DNA from 4 places in the Pseudomonas sp. 24 E 13 genome. Region 1 is predicted to be linked to each of the others. Evidence: predicted binding sites of a transcription regulator. Region 1 holds the regulator's gene; each other region holds the start of a gene.

Region 1 (5,364 bases):
GTTCGCATCATCCGGGCGGCTTTCCAGCTCGACCAGTTGTTCGGACAGTTGCTCTAAAATTTCGCCGGCCTCTACAAGGAAATCCTGAAGGATTTCTTCATCGGCGCCGAAGCTCATGTGGGTGCTCCTTAGAAGCCTAAACTGGACAGCAAATCGTCTACGTCATCTTGACCGGATACGACGTCTTCACGTTTATCGGCATGAATCTGCGGACCTTCACCCTTGGCGAGATGTTTTTGTGGATCTTTTTCCGAGAGGATCGCTTCGCGGTCATGTTCGATGCCGGCAAAACGGTCGACCTGACCGGCCATGAGCACCAGTTTGAGCAGGTTGCTTTCCACTTCGGTGACCAGTTGGGTCACCCGCTTGATCACCTGGCCTGTGAGGTCCTGGTAATCCTGGGCCAGCAGAATATCGTTGAGGTTGCTGGCCACCGTGCGGTTTTCCTGCTCGCTGCGCGACAGAAAACCGTCGACGCGACGCGCCAGCTCACGGAACTCTTCAGCCCCCACTTCGCGGCGCATGAAGCGGCCCCAGTCCACGCTCAGGGCGTGGGCTTCGCTGGCCATGCCGTTGACCAGGGGCGTGGCGTTTTCCACCAGGTCCATGGTGCGGTTGGCCGCCGCCTCGGTCAGCCTGACCACATAGGACAAGCGTTCAGTGGCATCGGTGATCTGCGAAATCTCTTCGGCCTGGGGCATGCGCGGGTCAATCTGGAAATTGACGATCGCACTGTGCAGCTCGCGTGTGAGCTTGCCCACTTCCTGGTACAGGCCGCGGTCACGGGTCTGGTTAAGCTCATGGATCAACTGCACCGCGTCGGCGAAATGGCCTTTTTCCAGGCTGTCGACCAACTGGTGAGCATGCTTTTTCAGGGTCGACTCAAAGTCGCCCAGTGTTGTTTCTTTATGCTCCATAGCTCCCCCGCGATGGCATTAGCCGTGGATGCGTTCGAAGATTTTTTCGATCTTCTCTTTCAAGGCCAATGCTGTGAATGGCTTGACCACGTAACCGTTGACCCCGGCTTGGGCGGCTTCGATGATCTGTTCACGCTTGGCTTCGGCGGTCACCATCAACACCGGCAGGCTGCGCAGTTTTTCATCGGCGCGCACATGGCGCAGCAAATCGATACCGGTCATGCCCGGCATGTTCCAGTCGGTTACCAGAAAGTCGATGCTGCCGCTGTTGAGGATCGGAATCGCCGTAATGCCGTCATCCGCCTCGACCGTGTTAGTGAACCCAAGGTCACGCAACAGGTTTTTTATGATCCGCCGCATCGTTGAGAAGTCATCAACGATGAGGATTTTCATGTTCTTGTCCAATTCGACCTCCAAGCAGTCTTAAACGCGCCCAGCACCTGGACGCGCCACTTCAATCAACAGGCGTTACACAAAAAGGACTGCCCAGGGCACCACGGAGCGAATCCGCGAAGGCCGAAACCTTCGCGGTAGCATCTGCAGTGTCCCCACACTGCCTGTCAGCGCGCGCGCCACTCTCCCAACCGCCCCCGCAAGCGGGCCGCGCACTGGCTATGCAACTGGCTGACACGCGATTCGCTGACCCCCAGGACCTCACCGATTTCCTTGAGGTTCAGCTCTTCGTCGTAGTACAGCGCCAGCACCAGGCGCTCACGCTCCGGCAGATTGGCAATGGCGTCCGCCAATGCTCCCTGGAAACGCTCATCTTCCAGATCGCGCGACGGTTCCATATGCGCACTCGCGCCGTCCTCGTGCAGCCCTTCGTGTTCGCCGTCCTGTAACAGGTCGTCGAAACTGAACAGGCGGCTGCCCAAGGTATCGTTCAAAATCCCGTAATAATCGTCGAGACTCAATTGGAGTTCGGCCGCAACTTCATGATCTTTAGCGTCACGACCGGTTTTTGCTTCAATTGCGCGAATTGCGTCACTGACCATGCGCGTATTGCGGTGTACCGAACGCGGCGCCCAGTCCCCTTTACGCACCTCATCGAGCATCGCGCCACGGATACGGATACCCGCATACGTCTCGAAACTCGCGCCCTTGCTCGCGTCATATTTGGTCGACACTTCGAGCAGGCCGATCATGCCGGCCTGGATCAGGTCTTCAACCTGCACGCTGGCAGGCAGGCGCGCCAGCAGGTGATAGGCAATGCGCTTGACCAGGGGCGCATAGCGCTCGATCAATTCGCCCTGGCTGTCACGTGCCGACTTTTTGTAAAGGTTGTAGCCGCTTGATGTCATAGCACAGGTCCCGCGCTCGTCTGATGCACCAGTCGCTCGACGAAAAACTCCAGATGCCCCCGAGGGTTGGCAGGCAACGGCCAGGTATCGACCTTCTGGGCAATGGCCTTGAATGCCAGTGCGCACTTCGAACGAGGGAACGCTTCGTAGACCGCACGCTGCTTTTGCACGGCCTTGCGCACACACTCGTCGTAGGGAACGGCGCCGACGTATTGTAAAGCCACATCGAGGAAACGATCCGTGACCTTGGTCAACTTGGCGAACAGGTTACGCCCTTCCTGCGGGCTCTGGGCCATGTTGGCCAGCACGCGAAAGCGGTTCATGCCGTAGTCACGGTTGAGCAGTTTGATCAGGGCGTAGGCATCGGTAATCGAGGTGGGCTCGTCGCACACCACCAGCAGTACTTCTTGCGCTGCGCGGACAAAGCTGACCACCGACTCGCCGATCCCGGCGGCGGTGTCGATCACCAGCACGTCAAGGTTGTCGCCGATATCGCTGAAGGCCTGGATCAGGCCGGCATGCTGCGCCGGACTCAAGTGCACCATGCTCTGGGTGCCGGAGGCGGCCGGCACGATGCGGATCCCACCGGGCCCCTGCAGCAGCACGTCGCGCAGCTCACAGCGGCCTTCGATCACATCGGCCAGCGTGTGTTTGGGGGTCAGCCCCAACAGAACGTCCACGTTGGCCAGGCCCAGGTCAGCATCCAGCAGCATGACGCGACGGCCAAGCTCTGCCAGGGCCAGGGACAAATTCACTGACACGTTAGTTTTGCCGACGCCACCTTTGCCGCCGGTCACCGCGATCACCTGTACGGGATGCATGCTGCCCATTTTATTTCTTTACCTTGTCTTGCTTAGACGCAGGCTACATGGCTTGGCCGCGTGTATCGCTTGCAGACCATCGATGTAGGTACATTTCACGGTGTTCATCCTGCCTCATCCCACCCGTTTTGCCGGGTTGTGATAAAGGTCGGCGAACATATCAGCCATCGCTTCCTCGCTAGGCTCGTCTTGCATTTGCACGCTGACAGCACGGCTGACCAACTGATGACGGCGCGGCAGATGCAAATCATCCGGAATCCGCGGCCCGTCGGTCAGGTAGGCGACCGGTAGTTCATGACTGATTGCCAGGCTCAGCACTTCGCCCAGGCTGGCGGTTTCATCCAGTTTGGTCAGGATACAACCGGCCAGGCCGCAGCGCTTATAGCTGTGGTAGGCAGCGGTAAGAACCTGTTTCTGGCTGGTGGTTGCAAGCACCAGGTAATTTTTCGACTTGATGCCACGCCCGGCCAGGCTTTCGAGCTGCATGCGCAGGGCCGGGTCGCTGGCTTGCAGGCCGGCGGTATCGATCAACACCACGCGCTTGCGCAGCAGCGGGTCGAGGGCGTTGGCCAGGGACTGGCCCGGGTCGACGTGGGTCACCGGCACATTGAGGATGCGGCCCAGGGTCTTGAGCTGTTCCTGGGCGCCGATGCGATAACTGTCCATGCTCACCAGCGCGATGTTCTGCGCGCCGTACTTGAGTACATAACGGGCGGCCAGCTTGGCCAGGGTGGTGGTCTTGCCCATGCCGGCAGGACCGACCATGGCGATCACCCCGCCCTCTTCCAGGGGTTCGATCTCCGGGGTGGCGATCATGCGCGCCAGGTGCGCCAGCAGCATGCGCCAGGCTTGGCGTGGTTCTTCGACTTCGGCAGTCAGCGCCAGCAGGTCACGGGACAACGGGCCGGACAGGCCGATGCGTTGCAGGCGACGCCACAGGTTGGCCTGCTGCGGCTTGCTGCCTTGCAGTTGCGTCCAGGCCAAAGAGCCGAGTTGCACTTCGAGCAGCTCGCGCAGGCCGTTGAGTTCAAAGCGCATCGAATCGAACACACGCTGATCGACTGCGGCGGCCGGGGCTGGCGCGGCGGGACGTGGCGGTTCGACGAACGTAGGTTCCACCAGCGGCTCGGAAGCGGTCAGCGGCAGGCCGGCGAACAACTGGCGATTGGTGGTGGCGTCGCTGTCGCCGCGCATGCTCAATTCGGCCTGGGCCGAGACGATGCGCGAAGCGGTCTTGCGCAGCTCGTCTTCAAGCTCCATGTTCGGCACGCGCGGGGCCAGGGCCTGGGGGGTGTAATCCAGGGCAGCCGTCAGCTCGACACCGCCGGCAATACGGCGGTTACCGATAATCGCGGCATCGGCGCCCAGCTCATCGCGGACCAACTTCATGGCCTGACGCATATCGGCGGCGAAAAAACGCTTTACTTGCATAACCCACTACCCTCAGCCGTTGGGCCCTACTGTCGCGACGATAGTCACTTGCTTATTGTCAGGAATTTCCTGGTAAGCCAACACGTGCAAATTCGGTACTGCCAGGCGTCCAAAGCGCGACAACATCGCGCGGACCGGACCGGCCACCAGCAGAATCACCGGCTGGCCCTGCATTTCCTGGCGCTGCGCGGCTTCGATCAACGAACGCTGCAGCTTTTCAGCCATGCTTGGCTCCAGCAAAACCCCTTCTTCCTGGCCTTGCCCTGCCTTCTGAATACTATTGAGCAATATCTGTTCCAACCTTGGCTCCAAGGTGATAACAGGCAGCTCAGACTCAACGCCTACAATGCTTTGCACGATTGCGCGGGACAAACCGACGCGCACCGCAGCCACCAGCGCGGCAGTATCTTGACTCTTGGCGGCGTTGTTGGCGATGGCCTCGGCAATGCTGCGAATGTCCCGTACCGGCACTTGTTCGGCGAGCAAGGCTTGCAGCACCTTGAGCAACTGCGACAGCGACAGCACGCCCGGCACCAGCTCTTCGGCCAGTTTCGGCGAGGCCTTGGCCAGCAAACCCATCAATTGCTGGACTTCCTCGTGGCCGATCAGCTCGTGGGAGTGCTTGTAGAGAATCTGGTTGAGGTGGGTGGCGACCACGGTGCTGGCGTCGACCACGGTGTAACCCAGCGATTGCGCCTGGCTGCGCTGGCTGACTTCGATCCACACCGCTTCCAGGCCGAAAGCCGGATCTTTGGCGGTAATGCCGTTGAGCGTACCGAACACCTGCCCCGGGTTGATCGCAAGTTCGCGGTCGGGGTAGATCTCGGCTTCGGCCAGGATCACGCCCATCAAGGTCAGGCGATAGGCGCTGGGGGCCAGGTCGAGGTTGTCGCG
Region 2 (5,364 bases), on a different contig from region 1:
AAAAGAGCCAAACTACAGAAAGACTATTTATAATTACCCTAAGTATCACACATATAACTATAACCATCAAATAAGATAAATAAAGCCAGGAAGTTAATGCCTTACATTAAGAGAATTGAAATCTTAGAGAACTATAGAGAAGAGAATAATTTCCCCTTCTATTTGCCTTCAATTCAATCAATTAGCAAAATCGAGCTTCATCCCGTGATAAATTTTTTCGTTGGAGAAAACGGTAGCGGTAAGTCAACCCTCTTAGAGGCTATTGCAGTTTCATGTGGCTTTAATCATGAGGGAGGCAGTAAGAATTTCAAGTTTTCTTCCAGCGATGAAAAATCCCTACTGTCCAAGGCATTGCGCTTGTCACGCACAGCAAAGCGACCTCGAGATGGCTATTTTTATCGCGCAGAAAGTTTTTATAATGTAATTACAGAGATGAATAAGTTGGATTGCGGACCTGGCGGGCCAGCTATTAAGGACTCATACGGGGGAAACGATCTTCATACGAGGTCTCATGGGGAGGCTTTTATGGATCTGATTTTACATCGATTCGGAGGAAACGGATTGTATTTACTAGACGAGCCTGAATCTGCGCTATCTCCCCAACGCCAATTATCTCTGCTGGTACGTATAGCGGAACTCGCAAAACAAAATTCGCAGTTCATAATTGCAACTCACTCACCAATTTTAATTGCTTACCCGGGCGCCAGAATTTGGGAGTTTACCAATAGTGGATTGGTAGAGAAGGAATATTCAGAAACTGAAAACTACCTAATTATGAAAAGTTACTTTGCTAACCCTGAAAGCTTTATGAGCAAACTATTTGATGAAAAGCATGATTTTTAGTTAGTTCAGGCACTGAAGAACATCGATGGCTAGAGCGTTTATCAAGATCGCTGGCGCAAAAAAATGAATTGTTGCCGATCGCGGCTTAATAAGTACGACGGCATTATTGCCTTGTTTAGCGTAGATCGAGATGCCGCCGATTTTGAGGAGAATGGCCACTTCTTGCCGAAAGCGGTAGCCTGGTACGGCAGGTTTCGGCTAGAAGCGCACTCGACAGTTAGCCGCTGATGTCTCTACGCTGATCGATCTGGTGAAAGCACACCACTAAAAGGAGCAGTCATGTTGGTAGTTGCCGTTGATCGAGATAGCGTTCATGCGGGAGATGATCTGGAAAGTCATGCAATATCGATCACATTCGATCAATCAGCAACACTGCGCACCTTGATCGAAGTGATACAAGATATGGACTACCTACCTCGTATCAGTGGAGGCAAGGCCACTTGGGTTGTTTATTCATCTGGCAAACCATTAGGTGTTTTAGCCCGGCAATGGCCAGAACCTAAATTGGTCGTGCGCCCCGAGAGCATCGTGGATCAATATTTCGGAAATATCGAGCCTCGCCTACTTTTCAGATATTGGTGTCAGGCAGATCCAGATGAGGTCTTTTCGGATGCCCAGGCCGGAAATGAACTGCCATCACGATTTTAGGATGGGCAGGAGGCATTGCTTTAAATCAATGCGAGATTACTGCTGTGGGTCGAGAGCCGCCTCCCGTGAACGACTGCTTTTGGCCGAAAGCCGCCCTTCATCTCAACTCCAAACAACAGGATATCTCCAAGGGAAACACAACAAAAATTCCTAACGCCGCCGGTTGAACTCCCCTCAAGAACCGCTCTACCACGCCGATGACAAGGCTAATAGCTTGCGCGGCCACAGCCGCCAACCGATACCGCAGACAGGGAAGTTTGGACGTCTTTTTCACGCCCAACCCGGCGCACCTCAAACCTGTCATGAGTATCAACCCATGCTGCAAAAATCCCTGAGAGCCCAAATCCTCACGCTGCTGAGCGCCAGCCTGCTGGCGATATTGCTGATTGCCTTGGCCTGCTTTCATTTTCTGTCCAACGGCGTGCAAAACTACGCCAACCTGATCGAAGGTCCGCTGCACACTTCGCAATTGATCGATGAGGCCAACTTGCAATTCAAGGTGCAGGTTCAGGAGTGGAAAAACGTATTGCTGCGGGGTAAGCAGCCGGCGGACCTGGATAAATACTGGAAGCAATTCGAAGACCGTCAGCGCGACGTACAGGGGATACTCGGCGAACTGGCCGGCCAGAAAGGCCTGGACGGCCAACTCAAGACCCGCATCGAACGCCTGCGTGACGAACACCGTCAGTTGGGCAGCGCTTACCAGAAAGGTCGCGATGCCTATATCGCCGCCGGGGCGGACCCGACCGCAGGCGACGCCGCCGTCAAAGGTGTGGACCGCGCCACCAGCGATCAGATGAGCGAACTGGTCAGCGAACTGCGTAAGCAGGGCACCGAGCAATCGGCGCTGATCAGCGCAGCAGCCGATCGCACGGTGATATTGGGGACTACCGTGATGCTCGCCTCGGGGCTGTTGATCGGCCTGTTGAGCCTTTGGTTGATCAACCGCAACTTGGTTGACCCCATCCGCAAGCTGATCGACTACGTGGAGCAGTTGAGCCGAGGCAAATTTGCCGAACGCGTGGCCAGCGCCCGTAAAGACGAGTTAGGCAAACTGGCCATGGCCGCCAACACCCTGCGCGATTTTCTTGCCGAAACCTTCAGCCGCCTGCAGCGCAGCGCCAATGACCTGGACAGCGCCAGTGGCGAGCTGAGCGCCATCGCCGGCCTCATCGCCAGCGGCACCAACGAGCAGTTCAACCGTACCGATCAAGTGGCGACGGCGATGAACGAAATGTCCGCCACCGCCCAGGAAGTGGCACGTCATGCGGCCGATGCCGCACGGGCGGCCGATGATGCCGACCAGTCCGCGCAGCAGGGCGAAAAAGTCATGAGCAACACCATTCACACCATCACCCAGATGCGTGGCGAGATCGTCAACACCGCCACCGTGATCCGTCGCCTGGAAACCGACAGTGGTCGCATCAGCAAGGTGCTGGAGGTCATTCGCGGCATCGCCGAGCAGACTAACTTGCTGGCACTGAACGCGGCGATCGAAGCGGCCCGTGCAGGTGACGCCGGACGCGGTTTTGCGGTAGTCGCAGACGAGGTGCGCAGCCTGGCTCAGCGTACGGCGACATCGATCATCGAGATCAACCAGATTATCCAGACCGTGCAAACCGGCGCGGAAGACGCGGCCAAGGCGATTGAAAGCGGCCAGACGCGCAGTGAAGAAAGTGTCGCGCAAGTGAATCAGGCCGGTGTCATGCTGGAGCGCATCACCCATGCGGTGGAAGCCATTCGCGACATGAACCGTCAGATTGCTACCGCCGCCGAAGAGCAAACCTCTGTGGCCGAAGATATCTCGCGCAACCTCACCGAAATCACCTCGATTGCCAGTACCAACCTGGACAATGTGCAGCGCACCGAAGCGGCAAGCCACAACCTTCACGGGTTGTCCGGACAGTTGAATGAAGTGACGGCACGCCTGAGTGCCTAGCTAATACCTGATAGCAAGGACGCCTCCCCCATGGACCTCCACCAAATCAAACACCACCTGGCCCGTCCCACACTGAAACTCACCGCCGGGGGCTTTCGCCCTCTCGGTACTGACGAAGAAAGCTGGCTAGGCAACGTCTTCCTGTTCAGTCCCGATGAAGGCGTGCCGGTCAATCAGGCAGGGCAGCCGTTGCTGCCCTATGCCCAGTTCTACCTGCCCGCCCTGCCCTTTATCAGCCCGTTACTAACGGGAGTGCGTGTGCTGACGGTATTTATTTCAAATCCATTTCCCGAACCCTTTGAGCCCATGGGCGACAATTGGGTGATCCGCGAATACGGGCCACAGGATATGTTGGTGCGCAAGGTGCTGCCGGTGGAGGGTACGTTTCTCAAAGCCTTCGCGCTGAACGCCCAGGTCGTGCCGGAAGATTTTCCGCTGTGGGATGGCGGCGGCGTACCGGCTGATGTTGAGCAGGCGATACTCGAGCTGCAACGCGTAGGCGAACTGCAGAGCTACTACGACCTGGTCACTCACACCTACGAACACAAAATTGGCGGCTATCCGTCGTTTTGCCAGTCAGGGGTGGATCCGGGCGAAGGCTTTGAGTTTGTCTTCCAGATTTCGTCGGATGCGAAGATCAATCTGAATGTGGTCGACAATGGGAGCCTGATGTTCTGGAAGCACGTCGAGACTGGGGAATGGGCGTTTTATTATGATTTTTACTGAGGCTTGAAGAGGCGCAAGCGCATGTCCCCGCACACGCACGAAGCTGAGCCAATTTCCCCAAATGCAGCTGCGCCGTTCCAAACCAGACATTTAAATTTGTCTGTAAACCATGAGCGTCTTAGCATCACTGCAAATAACGGATCGTTGAAAGGCCCCTCATGCACCTTCATGGACTGAAAGCTCTATTACCGTGGTCACTGCTCGTCATGATGTGTTGCGCCGAAGCCGCCACAGTGGCAGCGAGCGACAAAGCGGTAAGCCTCTTCGAAGCGCAACAATACCGGGCGACGATTGAGGAAGCGGATCGCGTGCTTCAAACCGATCCGGCCAACCCCGAAGTGTTGAATATCAAGGCGTTGGCAGTGTCCGCGCGGGGTGATGACCGCACCGCGATCCGCCTGGTTACCCAGGCACTGGAGGCGGCTAAACAGAATGGCCAGGTATCCATCGCACAACAGGCGACCTACTGGAACAACCTCGGTTATTTACACGAACGACAACGCAATCTGGACATTGCCCTGGGCTACTATGAAAAAGCCTTGAAAATGCGCCTCGCGGTTCTGAGCGCAGATGACCTGCTGATTGCCGATACCTATAACAACATCGGTACCGCTCAGAGCAAATTGGGCCGATATGAAGAGGCCTTCGAAAACCTGCGCAAAAATCTCGCGCTGAGAAAGCGAATAGTGGGAGACCACGACGCTTCGGTCGCCGTGTCACTGAACAACCTGGGCAATGCCTATAACCTCCAGGGCAACCACCAGGCCGCACTGCCGCTTTTTCAGCAGGCACTGGACATCGACATGGCCCTGCACGGGCCCCGGCATCCGACGGTCGCCATCCGTTGGAACAACCTCGGCGACGCCTATCGCGGCCTGGGCCAGTACGACAAAGCGCTAACCTACCTGACCAAGGCGCTGAACAGTGACCGCGCAACGTTCGGGGAGAACCACCCCAAGGTAATTTTGCGCTATTTCAACCTGGCAAGAGTCTACGAGGCGCAAGGTGACACCGCGAAGGCGCGCGAGGCCTATGCAAAAGCCCTTCAGATACTCAGACAGGTCGACCCCGAAGACGTTGCGCAAATCCGCTACTTCGAGGAAAAACTGCGAATACTGTAGCTAGTGAAACCTGGGCTGACATTTGAACAATGATGCTCTGCCCGGCTTTTCGCCGCGTGTAAAAACGCGCAGCCATGCTCAAGGATT
Region 3 (5,145 bases), on a different contig from region 1:
TTTTTCATGTGTGGCTTATAGAAGCCGCTTACGACCCCGGCGCCGGCGCAGGCACCGTCGGGTCCTTCACCCCACCGTCATCAAACAGGTTCAGCTTTTGACGCAGCTCATGGGCCGGCAGCGGCTCCTGACCTGGCGGGAGCGCGTTCGGGTCCGCCGGCACTTCACCGGGGGCGCCCTCACCCTGTGCAGGCGGTGGCGGCGGCTGATCGCCCTCAATCGCACGCTGGGCCTTTTTGGTCAACACAACGATATCGATACGCCGGTTGATCGGGTTGAACGGATCTTTCGGATCAAACAACTGCGATGACGCAAAGCCCACCACCCGCGCCACTTGCGGGTCCGGATAGCTGCCGGCCACCAGCGCGCGGCGGGCGGCGTTGGCGCGGTTGGCCGAGAGTTCCCAGTTGCCGAAGTCGCCCTGCCCCGCATAGGGCTTGGCATCGGTGTGGCCGCTGACGCTGATCTTGTTCGGCACCGCCTTGATGGTGTCGGCCATGGCCAGCAGGATATCTTCGAAGTACGGCTTCAAGCGCGCGCTGCCGGAATCGAACATCGGCCGGTTGGCGGCGTCGGTGATCTGGATACGCAAGCCTTCCGGGGTGATCTCGAAGGAAATCTGATCCTTGAATTTCAGCAGTTGCGGGTTTTCCTCAACCTTGTTCTGCAGTTCCTGCAGCAACAGCTCAAGTCGCTCTTTCTCGACCTGTTCGGCCATGGTTTCGACCTGATCGCGCTCGATCGGGATTTTCTCCTGAGGCGATTCGGTCTCAACTTCCGGATTGATGGTGCGCTCCGGCGCCAGCTGCGGCGAGCCGCCCAGATCGATTACGAAGGGTGTACCACTTTCCGAAAAACCAATCGGGTCCTTGAAGTAACCCGCAATGGCGATCTTCTGTTCAGGGGTGGCGGTGGACATCAGCCACAGCACCAGGAAGAACGCCATCATCGCCGTCGCGAAGTCGGCGAAAGCGATTTTCCAGGCGCCGCCGTGATGCCCCGCGGCGAAGCGCTTGACGCGCTTGATGATGATCGGCTGGTTGTTTTCCATGGCTTAGCGACCGCGAACCGCTTGTTCCAGCTCGGAGAAACTTGGGCGATGTTTCGGGTACAAGACCTTGCGCCCGAACTCCACTGCCAGCGACGGCGGCATGCCCGACGCCGAGGCGACCAGGGACGCCTTGATCGCTTCGTAGAGGTTGATTTCTTCCTTGGCGTCATGCGCCAGGGAGGTGGCGAGCGGGCCGAAGAAACCGTAGGCCGCCAGGATACCGAAGAAGGTGCCCACCAGCGCCGCACCGACGTGCATGCCGATGGCCGCCTGATCGCCCTCGCCCAGGGAGGCCATGGTCACCACGATACCCAGTACCGCCGCGACAATACCGAAACCCGGCATGCCGTCGGCAATCCCGGTCACGGCGTGGGAAGGATGCTCCAGCTCTTCCTTGAGGCTGAACAGCTCCATGTCGAACAGGCCTTCAAGCTCATGGGGCGCCATGTTGCCGGAGGACATGATGCGCAGGTAATCGCAGATATACGCGGTCATGCGCTCGTCCTTGAGCACGGCCGGGTACTTGGCGAAGATCGGGCTGGCGGCGGCGTCTTCGATATCCCCTTCGATGGCCATCATGCCTTCGCGGCGGCTCTTGTTGAGGATCTCGTAGACCAGCCCCAGCACTTCCAGATAGAACGTGTGGGAGAAGCGCGAGCTGAACATGCCCAGCGACTTCTTGATCACGTGCATGGTCATGTAGCCCGGATTGGCCTGCAAGAAGGCACCAAAGGCGGCGCCGCCGATGATCAACACTTCGAAAGGCTGAATCAGCGCGGCAATTTTACCGTGGGACAGGACGTACCCGCCGAGCACACTTGCGATGACGACAATGATGCCGATAATTTTAGCCATAGGGGATCTGTACTTGCGCCGTCGGGTTCATGGACATAGTGGGTGCAGCTGAAAAACTCTTGTTCTACTTATCGGCGAAACTGCGCCAGACTATAGCCCGTTAAGGCGAAAAGCCAATTCAGCCCGTTACGGGTGTGTTGAACACATATGATGATCGCGCCCCAATCATGGCTAATGAAACGACAGTCCCAACTGCAAGACCCACCACCCTCGCCGCCTGGATCCAGCGCCTGGACGACGTGCTGCTGCCCGTTCCCCAGGCCAGCCATGAGCGCGTGTGCAAAGCGATCCGCGACAGCCGCAGCTCATTGAGGGACATCGCCGAGCTGATGCAAGACAGCCCGGCCCTGGTGCTCAGCGTGATGCGCGAGGCCAACAGCCACACCCACGGCAGCCTGGCGGAACCGGCGGAAAACCTCGAAGTGGCGCTCAATCGCCTCGGCCTTAAACGCGCCGAAGAACTGCTGGTGCGCCTGCCGTCGGTGCCGGCCCGCGAGATTCCCGTCGCGCTGCGCCAACTGCTGCTGGTCAGCCAGCACGCGTCCCAGCAAGCCAACGGCCTGTTCGGCAGCCGCCTGGCGCGCCTGTGGCAGGATATCCATTGGGGCAGCCTGCTGTTTCTGTCACCGTTGTGGCCGATGGCCGTGGCCTACCCCAAGCTGCTTGAGGAATGGGAGCTGCGGGTGATCCACAAGGGCGAGTCGGCGCGCAAGGTCGAGCAGCAAGTATTCGGCGTGCGCCTGCTGGACCTGTGCCTTGGCCTGACTGCGGCCTGGCACCTGCCGATCTGGGTATCCCAGGGCTATAACCTGCTGCTGGGCGAGCGGCGTCTGCTGGTCAAGGCATTGCGTATCGCCCGCGAAGACGACCCGCTGCGCCACCAGCAGTTACTCGACGCCGAACCCAACCTGCGTCGCTGGCTGAATCAGCCGGCCAACACGGTGCTGTTGGCCAACGGCCTGGCGCTGTCGGCGCAGGAGTCCTGGACCTGCCCGCACACCGAGCGCTGGCAATACCTCACTGCGCTGTACCTGCAAGAGCCACTGGGCGATGTGCAGCAGCAGGTTCACCAGCAAGCGGTCACCAGCGCCCGCAGCACCCTGATGCCTGATCTCTGGCACCCGGCGCTGTCGCTGATCTGGCCGTGGCACGTGCAAAAAGTCCATCGTGGCTTGCTGCCCGCGCCACCGCCCACGGCTGAAGCACTGGCGCTGTGGCGCAACCGTTGCACGGAGCTGCTGGTCGAGCCGAGCCGCTTTGCCAATGCGATGCACCTGACCACGTGCGCCAAGGAAGCCCTGGTCGCCAGCGGCATGCAGCGCGTATTGCTGTTCATGGCCGATCGCGCCTTGAGCACCTTGCGTGTGCATCAGGCCGATGGCTTGCCGAAGGACGCCGCCAACCTGAGCCTGGATGTGGTCAACAGTACATTGCTGCAACGCTTGCTGGAAAAGTCCGCCCAGGTGCGTCTCGGTCCTGACAACCATGCGCAGTTCGCCGCCCTGCTGCCACCGATCCTGCGCCGCCTGTTTACCGGCGAGCACCTGCTGTTGCGCTCGCTGAGCTGTAATGGCCGCGTGGTCATGCTGATGGTAGCTGACCAGGGTGGCGGGCCGTTCTCGGAAACCACCGTGCAAGCCTTCGGCAAAACCGCGCAATGCGTCGAAAAAGCCCTGCACAGCTTTACCAACCGCAGCGCCTGATGCTTGCGCTACAATCGCCCTCCTTTATCGCCAACATTTGTGCCCAGGAGACCTCACATGCCTGACTTCTCTGGCTTGCCGCTGGTGATCGAATGCAGCGACCTGCAAGGTCGCCTTGATGCCGAACACCTGATTCTGGTGGACCTCACCAGTGCCGCCCGCTACGCCGAAGGGCATATCCCCGGCGCGCATTTCGTTGACCCCAGGCGCACCCAGTTGGGCCAACCGCCCGCGCCGGGCCTGCTGCCAAACAAGGCCGACCTGGAAAAGCTGTTCGGCGAACTGGGCCACACACCCGATGCCACTTATGTGGTGTATGACGATGAGGGCGGCGGTTGGGCCGGGCGTTTTATCTGGATGCTCGACGTGATCGGCCATCAGAAATACCACTACCTCGACGGCGGCCTGCTGGCGTGGCTGGACGAGAAGCACCCGTTATCCACCGAGGTGCCGCCCCCCGTCGGCGGCCCGGTCAGCCTCACCTTGCATGACGGCCCCACCGCCACCCGCGAATACCTGCAAAGCCGGCTCGGCGCGGCCGACCTGGCTATCTGGGACGCACGCGGCCCGCTGGAATACTCCGGTGAAAAAGTCCTCGCGGCCAAAGCCGGGCACATCCCCGGCGCCGTGAACTTCGAGTGGACCGCCGGCATGGACACGGCGCGCAGCCTGCGCATCCGCCGCGACATGCCGCAAATCCTCGAAGACCTCGGGCTGACCCGCGATAAAGAAATCATCACCCACTGCCAGACCCACCACCGCTCTGGCTTCACCTACCTGGTGGCCAAGGCGCTCGGTTATCCACGAGTCAAAGGTTATGCCGGTTCCTGGGGCGAATGGGGCAACCACCCCGACACCCCCGTTGAGATTTAAGGTTTAAGGACAGTTATGAAAAAGCAGTTGTTTATCCTCAGCCAGTATTTGCTGCCACACCACTTGCTCTCGCGCCTGGCCGGCTGCATTGCCGAGTGCCGTGTGCGCTGGTTCAAGAATGCCTTCACCCGCTGGTTCGCCAAGCGTTACCAGGTGGACATGTCCCAGGCGCTGGTTGAAGACCTGACCGCCTACGAGCACTTCAATGCCTTCTTCACCCGCGCACTCAAAGACGGCGCGCGCCCACTGGATCAAACGCCGGGCGCCGTACTGAGCCCGGCCGACGGTGCCGTCAGCCAGCTCGGCCCGATCGAACATGGCCGTGTGTTCCAGGCCAAAGGCCACAGCTTCAGCGTGCTGGAACTGCTGGGCGGCGACGCCGCGCTGGCTGCGCCGTTCATGGGCGGCGACTTCGCCACCATCTACCTGTCGCCAAAGGACTACCACCGGGTGCATATGCCACTGGCCGGTACCTTGCGCGAGATGGTCTATGTGCCAGGGCGAATTTTCTCGGTGAACCAGACCACCGCCGAGAACGTACCGGAACTGTTTGCGCGTAACGAGCGGGTGGTCTGCCTGTTCGACACCGAACGCGGGCCGATGGCGGTGGTATTGGTGGGCGCGATGATCGTGGCCTCGATTGAGACCGTATGGGCCGGGCTG
Region 4 (5,364 bases), on a different contig from region 1:
CCAGAAGTTGTCAGAATAGTCCGACTCCCGCGCTCTGCACGGGAGTATTACGGCCTGGATCAGCGCACTTTGAAGCGTCCCATCAAGGCAATCACCCGGCCATTGGCCTCCAGCAGGCTTTGGGTATTGGTTTCGGTGGCGTGACCGCTTTGTACCAGCTCTTCAACCATCTGTCGGATCTGCACCATGCTGCGGTTGATCTCTTCGGTCACTGCGCTCTGTTGCTCGGCGGCCGTCGCGATCTGGGTGCTGAGGTTGTTGATATGACTGACTGAGCCGGCCATCTCGTCGAGCCCGGTGTTCACCCGCGCCGTGGCATCCGCTGCCGACTGGCAACTGGCCTGGGTGTTTTCCATGGCGGCCACCGACGAACTGACGCCGGTGGTCAAGCGCGCCAGCATCTCGTTGATCTGCGAGGTGCTGGCCTGGGTGCGTGCGGCCAGGGCGCGCACCTCATCGGCCACCACCGCAAACCCGCGCCCTTGTTCGCCGGCCCGCGCCGCTTCGATCGCGGCGTTGAGCGCCAGCAGGTTGGTCTGGCCGGCGATGGCACCGATCACGCCGAGGGTTTCGGTGATGCGTGCGGCATCCTGGCGCATATTCTCGACGGTGTGGGTCGCGCTGGCCACTTCACCGATCAGGGCGCTGACGCTGGTGGACGCTTCGCCCACCACCACCCGTGACCGGTCGGCGTGTTCATTGGCGCGTTGGGTGAAGGCCGCCGTTTCTGCGGCATTTTGCGCGACGGTGTCGGCGGTGGAGCTCATTTCGGTGATGGCGGTCACCGTCTGGTCCGTCTCCGAGGCGTGGCGCAACAGGATCTGGTTGGTGTGCGCCGAGGTGTGCTGCAACTGCTCAAGGCCCGAGGCCATGGCGCCGGTGGCCTGGGTCACTTCGCCGATCATGTTTTGCAGATAGACGATAAAGTGGTTCACCGAGTGACCGATGGCGCCGAGTTCGTCTTCGGCGCGGATGGTGATGCGCCGCGTGAGGTCGGCATCACCGGCCGACAGTGCGTCGATATTGCCCTTGAGCGCTTTCATGCGCTGGACCAGTTGGCGAATCGCATACGCCGCCAGCAGTACCAGCAGGATCACCATCGGTACTTGCAACAGGGCCAGGGTGCCGAGCACATCATTGCGCTGGGCGGTGATCAACGAAGTGGGCAGGGCGGTCGCCAGGAACCACGGCGTCCCCTCGATCGGGCGCATGTAGAAGGTGCTGGCCACGCCCTGGTTGTCGAACTCGGCGCGTTGCAGGGCCTGGTCGCGATGGGCGAGGGCGGTGCTGACCTGGGCGGCGAACGCCGACGTGCCGGTCAGCTCGCTGATATTCTTCAGCACGATCGGGCCGCTGATACGCGAGCTGTTGCTGATGATCTTGCCGTCGCCTTCGACGATCAGCATCTGCCCGCCGATGTCTTTTTCCTTGCTGGCCACCAGGTCATTGAAGAAACCCAGGGTCACGTCGATGGTCGCCACGCCATAGGCGGCACCGTCACGCTGGATCGCCATGGCGCAGTTGGTGCGTGGCTCCTGGCTGGCGTCGTCCTTATAGGCCGCGGCCCAGGCGCATTGGCCACGGGGCGAGGCGAGGCCGCCCTTGTACCAGCTCTGGTCGTAATAGTTGGGTGCGGGGTCACTGTTCCAGAAGGTGTTGACCGCCAGCTTGCCCGAGGCGTCACGGTGCCAGAACGTGCTGTGTTTGTTACGGCCGGGGGTGCGCTGGTTGGGCAGCGGCCAGATACCGCCGCCGAACACTTTCAGCTCGCCGTACTGGTCAACCAGGCCCGGCAGGACCTTGTCGATGGCATCGCTGTCAAGCAAAGGGATCGTTTGGGTGATGGTGCGTTGCTGGGCCTGAACCTTGTTCAGTTCGCCCTGGATCTGTTCGGCCACTTCGGCGACGCGATTGAGCACCACCTGTTCTTCGGTGTCTTGCAGCTTGGGCGCGACCAACTGGCCGATACCCACGACGGTCAACACCAATAACACCAGGACGAACAACACCAGAAACAGGGTATAGCGGGCTTGGATGGAGCGCAGTGGGGGCATGGGGCCGTCCTTACGAAGCGTTATTGTCGACGCGGCTTTATTAGAGCTTCGTAGGGCTATCGGCTTGCATCGCAACAGCTTTAGGTACGTGCGTGCAAGAAAGTGCCGGCGCCGTCGGGCGCCGCCGCCAGGTCAGATCTCCAGCATCGCCATGACCGTTGACGAGTGCGCATGGTGAAGCGCGTATTCACCCGGATCGTGGAGTTGGGCGGTTTCGCCAGGGCGGCGGACAGCCTGCAACTGCCGCGCGCTTCGGTGACGATCCTGATCAAGCAACTGGAGGCGCACCTTGGCGTGCAGCTGCTGGCGCTGCGCGCGCAACCGGGCAATGGGTTGCGGCGTTAACTCTGCGCCCGGCGGTAGGCCCCCGGTTGTTGCCCGATGACTTTATGAAACGCCCGGGTAAACGCCGCCACCGACTGATAACCCACCGCCAGCGAGACATCCGCCACGGTCTGGTCCGTCTTGAACAACTGGCACGCGTGGCGCATGCGCATCATCAACAGCACCTGGCCCGGCGACTGTCCGCACAGCTCATTGAAACGTTTGAAAAACGCCGAGCGTGACAGCCCGGTGCAGGCGGCCATGCTTTCCAGCGTCCAGTTCTCTGCCGGACGTGCGATCAACTGTTCCAGCAAACGGGCAAATGCCGGTTGCCGACCGAGTGCCGCCAGGCCGCCCAATTCAGTGTTATCGAGCACGTGTTGACGCAGCACATACAGAAACAGCAGATGGCACAGGCGTTCGAGCAAGGCCTGGGAGGGCGCCGGCAGGCGTTCGCATTCCTGCAGGATCAGTGCGAACAGATTGCGCGCAGCGGTCAACGACGGGTCGCCGGCGCGCAGGATGATCCAGGCGGGCAGGCTGTCGACAATCATCGCCGACAGCCCGGACTGGAAATGAAAGAAGCCGCAGACCAGGCCCACGCCATCGGTGGCATTGCTATCGAGGGGCAGCATCGGAAGGCGCGGGCATTCTTGCGCGCCGGTGGCGGTGTCCGCGCCGGACAGCCGATATTGGAGGTCGCGCAGCAGGAACACGGCATCGCCATTGTTCAGGTGTTGCGTCGGCTGGCCGTCGATATGCAGCCAGCACTCGCCTTGCACGATCAGATGAAAACTCGCCCGGGCCAGGCCATGGGTGCTCGCGTGCCAGTCGCCGCAATAGCGACCGACGTGAAACAGGCTGGTGTTGAGCTCGAGGCTGTCTAATAACCAATCGACAAGTGCACTGGACGAATTCATCTAACGAAAAGACTCTGGAGCAAGTAATCGCTACTTTAGCCTATTGAGGGCTTTTTTTATAACCAACAGACTGGGGTCATTCACTCATCAGGAGACCACTCCATGTCCCGTGTACCGCTGCTTACCCCTGAAACCGCGCCGGAGGCCGCCAAGCCTTTCCTGGAAAATGCGCTCAAAGGCTCGGGGTTCATTCCCAACCTGCTGGCCGTGCTGGCCAATGCGCCGGCGGCACTGGAAACCTATATCACCGTGTCCGGCCTGAATGCCAAGTCGACCCTGAGCCTGGCGGAGCGTGAAGTGGTGCAATTGATCGCCGCCACCAGCCACGGCTGCGATTTTTGCGTGGCCGGGCACACCGCCGTGGCACGTAACAAAGCCAAGCTGCCCGAAGACGTCATCGAGGCGCTGCGCCAGCGCGGTGAATTGCCCGAGCCCCGCTATGAGACACTCGCCGCGTTCACCCGTGAAGTGATTGCCACCCGCGGCGATGTCAGCGATGCCGGCTATGACGCGTTCCGCGCCGCCGGCTATACCGACGGGCAGGCGCTGGAAGTGATTCTGGGGGTCAGCCTGGCGACATTGTGCAATTTTGCCAACGTGTTCGCGCGTACGCCGTTGAACCCGGAGCTGGCGCAATACCGCTGGGAAAAACCGGCCAGTTGAATCGGTGCTGATCCACCTGTTGTCATCAAGGAGAAAGACCCATGCTTGACCCGATCTTGAGCCGTTGGCTCGATGTTCAAGCGCAGGCCCTGGACGTGGGCAGTTGCGATCCACAGGAAGTGCTGCCGCGGCTGGCCGAGGCCAATGTGTTGCGAGTCGGCGTGCCCAAAGCCCTCGGCGGCCTGGGCGGCGACGTGGCGGGGGCGGTGGAAGCCATCGCCAATATTGCCAGCCATTCCCTGGCGGCGGCGTTCGTCTGCTGGGGCCAGCGCTCCTTTATCGAATACCTGCTGCAAAGCCCCAATGCACGGCTGCGCGAGCAACTGCTGCCAGACCTGCTCAGCGGCAAGCTGGCCGGTGCCACGGGGCTTTCGAATGCGATGAAGTTTCTGTCCGGCATCGAGACGCTGCAGATCAGCGCCGAGCCCACTGAACATGGCTGGACCCTCAACGGCCGTCTGCATTGGGTGACCAACCTGCGCAAGAACGGCTTCGTCGCCGCTGCGGCCATCGAACACGCCGGTGGCGGCGCGCCGTTTATCCTGGCGATCCCGGATTCAGTGGCCGGCTTGCAGCGCTCCCGCGACCTGGAGTTGCTCGGGTTGCAGTCCAGCAATACCGCCGCCCTGGGACTTGAAGGCGTGAAACTGAGCCGCGACTGGCTGCTGCACGAAGACGCGCGTCAGTTCCTGCCCGCCGTGCGACCGGCGTTCCTGGGCTTGCAATGCGGCCTTTCGATAGGTCTGGCGCGGCGTTCCCTGGCGGAGGTGGCGCATCACTTGGGCGCTTCGCGCACGGTGTTACGTGAAGAGCTCGAAGCGCTGCGGTTGACCCTCGATCACCTGGTCACTGAACTCAAGAACGGTTTGCTGGCCGGGCGGTTTGCCGCCGAACCGGTGCCGTTGTTCAAGCTGCGCATTGCCCTGGCGGAAACCGCCGCCAGCGCCGTACAGCTGGAGTTGCAGGCCAGCGGCGGCAAGGCTTACCTCACCGCCCATGGCAGCGGCTTTGCCCGGCGCTGGCGCGAATCGGCGTTTGTGCCGATTGTCACGCCGAGCCTGGTGCAACTGCGCACCGAATTGCAACGCCAGGCCAACCTATGAGCGCGACGGTAATGACGGCCCGGGATGTGTGCCTGGGGTATGCCGGCGGCCCGGTATTGCAAGGCTTCGACCTGCAGCTGCAGCCCGGTGAAGTGGTGTCGATCCTCGGCCCGAGCGGGGTGGGCAAGTCCAGCCTGTTGCGGGTGCTGGCCGGTTTGCAGGCACCCCAGGGCGGTAGCGTACGCGTGCTGGGTGAGCCTTTGAACGGCCCGCACCCACGGGTGGCCGTGGCGTTTCAGGACCCCAGCCTGCTGCCCTGGCTGAACCTGGAAAAGAATGTCGCCTTCGGCCTGGATTTCG

What was found. Region 1 encodes FliA, which starts transcription of late flagellar genes. Its sites were predicted from a motif close to CTAAAGTTTNNNNNNNNNNNGCCGNTAA; they were not measured.
Region 2: the regulator FliA is predicted to act here: its motif matches at 1,665-1,692, upstream of BFP90_RS03945 (methyl-accepting chemotaxis protein).
Region 3: the regulator FliA is predicted to act here: its motif matches at 1,975-2,002, upstream of motA (flagellar motor stator protein MotA).
Region 4: the regulator FliA is predicted to act here: its motif matches at 2,111-2,138, upstream of BFP90_RS12770 (methyl-accepting chemotaxis protein).

What each region holds. Positions count from the first base shown of each region.
Region 1 covers NZ_CVTO01000027.1:6,119-11,482, reverse strand. The annotation lists partial or broken gene BFP90_RS01040 (Hpt domain-containing protein) at 1-117, opposite strand, end outside; gene BFP90_RS01035 (protein phosphatase CheZ) at 129-917, opposite strand; gene BFP90_RS01030 (chemotaxis response regulator CheY) at 936-1,310, opposite strand; gene fliA (RNA polymerase sigma factor FliA) at 1,478-2,218, opposite strand; gene fleN (flagellar synthesis regulator FleN) at 2,215-3,048, opposite strand; gene flhF (flagellar biosynthesis protein FlhF) at 3,154-4,470, opposite strand; gene flhA (flagellar biosynthesis protein FlhA) at 4,483-5,364, opposite strand, start outside.
Region 2 covers NZ_CVTO01000074.1:18,633-23,996, reverse strand. The annotation lists gene BFP90_RS27065 (AAA family ATPase) at 97-843, shown strand; gene BFP90_RS27060 (hypothetical protein) at 1,123-1,491, shown strand; gene BFP90_RS03945 (methyl-accepting chemotaxis protein) at 1,808-3,430, shown strand; gene BFP90_RS03940 (DUF1963 domain-containing protein) at 3,461-4,156, shown strand; gene BFP90_RS03935 (tetratricopeptide repeat protein) at 4,315-5,277, shown strand; gene BFP90_RS03930 (aspartate/glutamate racemase family protein) at 5,352-5,364, shown strand, end outside.
Region 3 covers NZ_CVTO01000112.1:53,639-58,783, reverse strand. The annotation lists gene motB (flagellar motor protein MotB) at 29-1,051, opposite strand; gene motA (flagellar motor stator protein MotA) at 1,055-1,906, opposite strand; gene BFP90_RS11415 (HDOD domain-containing protein) at 2,074-3,609, shown strand; gene rhdA (thiosulfate sulfurtransferase) at 3,667-4,482, shown strand; gene asd (archaetidylserine decarboxylase) at 4,498-5,145, shown strand, end outside.
Region 4 covers NZ_CVTO01000115.1:82,706-88,069, forward strand. The annotation lists gene BFP90_RS12770 (methyl-accepting chemotaxis protein) at 60-2,054, opposite strand; partial or broken gene BFP90_RS27400 (LysR family transcriptional regulator) at 2,226-2,360, shown strand; gene BFP90_RS12775 (AraC family transcriptional regulator) at 2,396-3,298, opposite strand; gene BFP90_RS12780 (carboxymuconolactone decarboxylase family protein) at 3,401-3,961, shown strand; gene BFP90_RS12785 (acyl-CoA dehydrogenase family protein) at 4,003-5,064, shown strand; gene BFP90_RS12790 (ABC transporter ATP-binding protein) at 5,061-5,364, shown strand, end outside.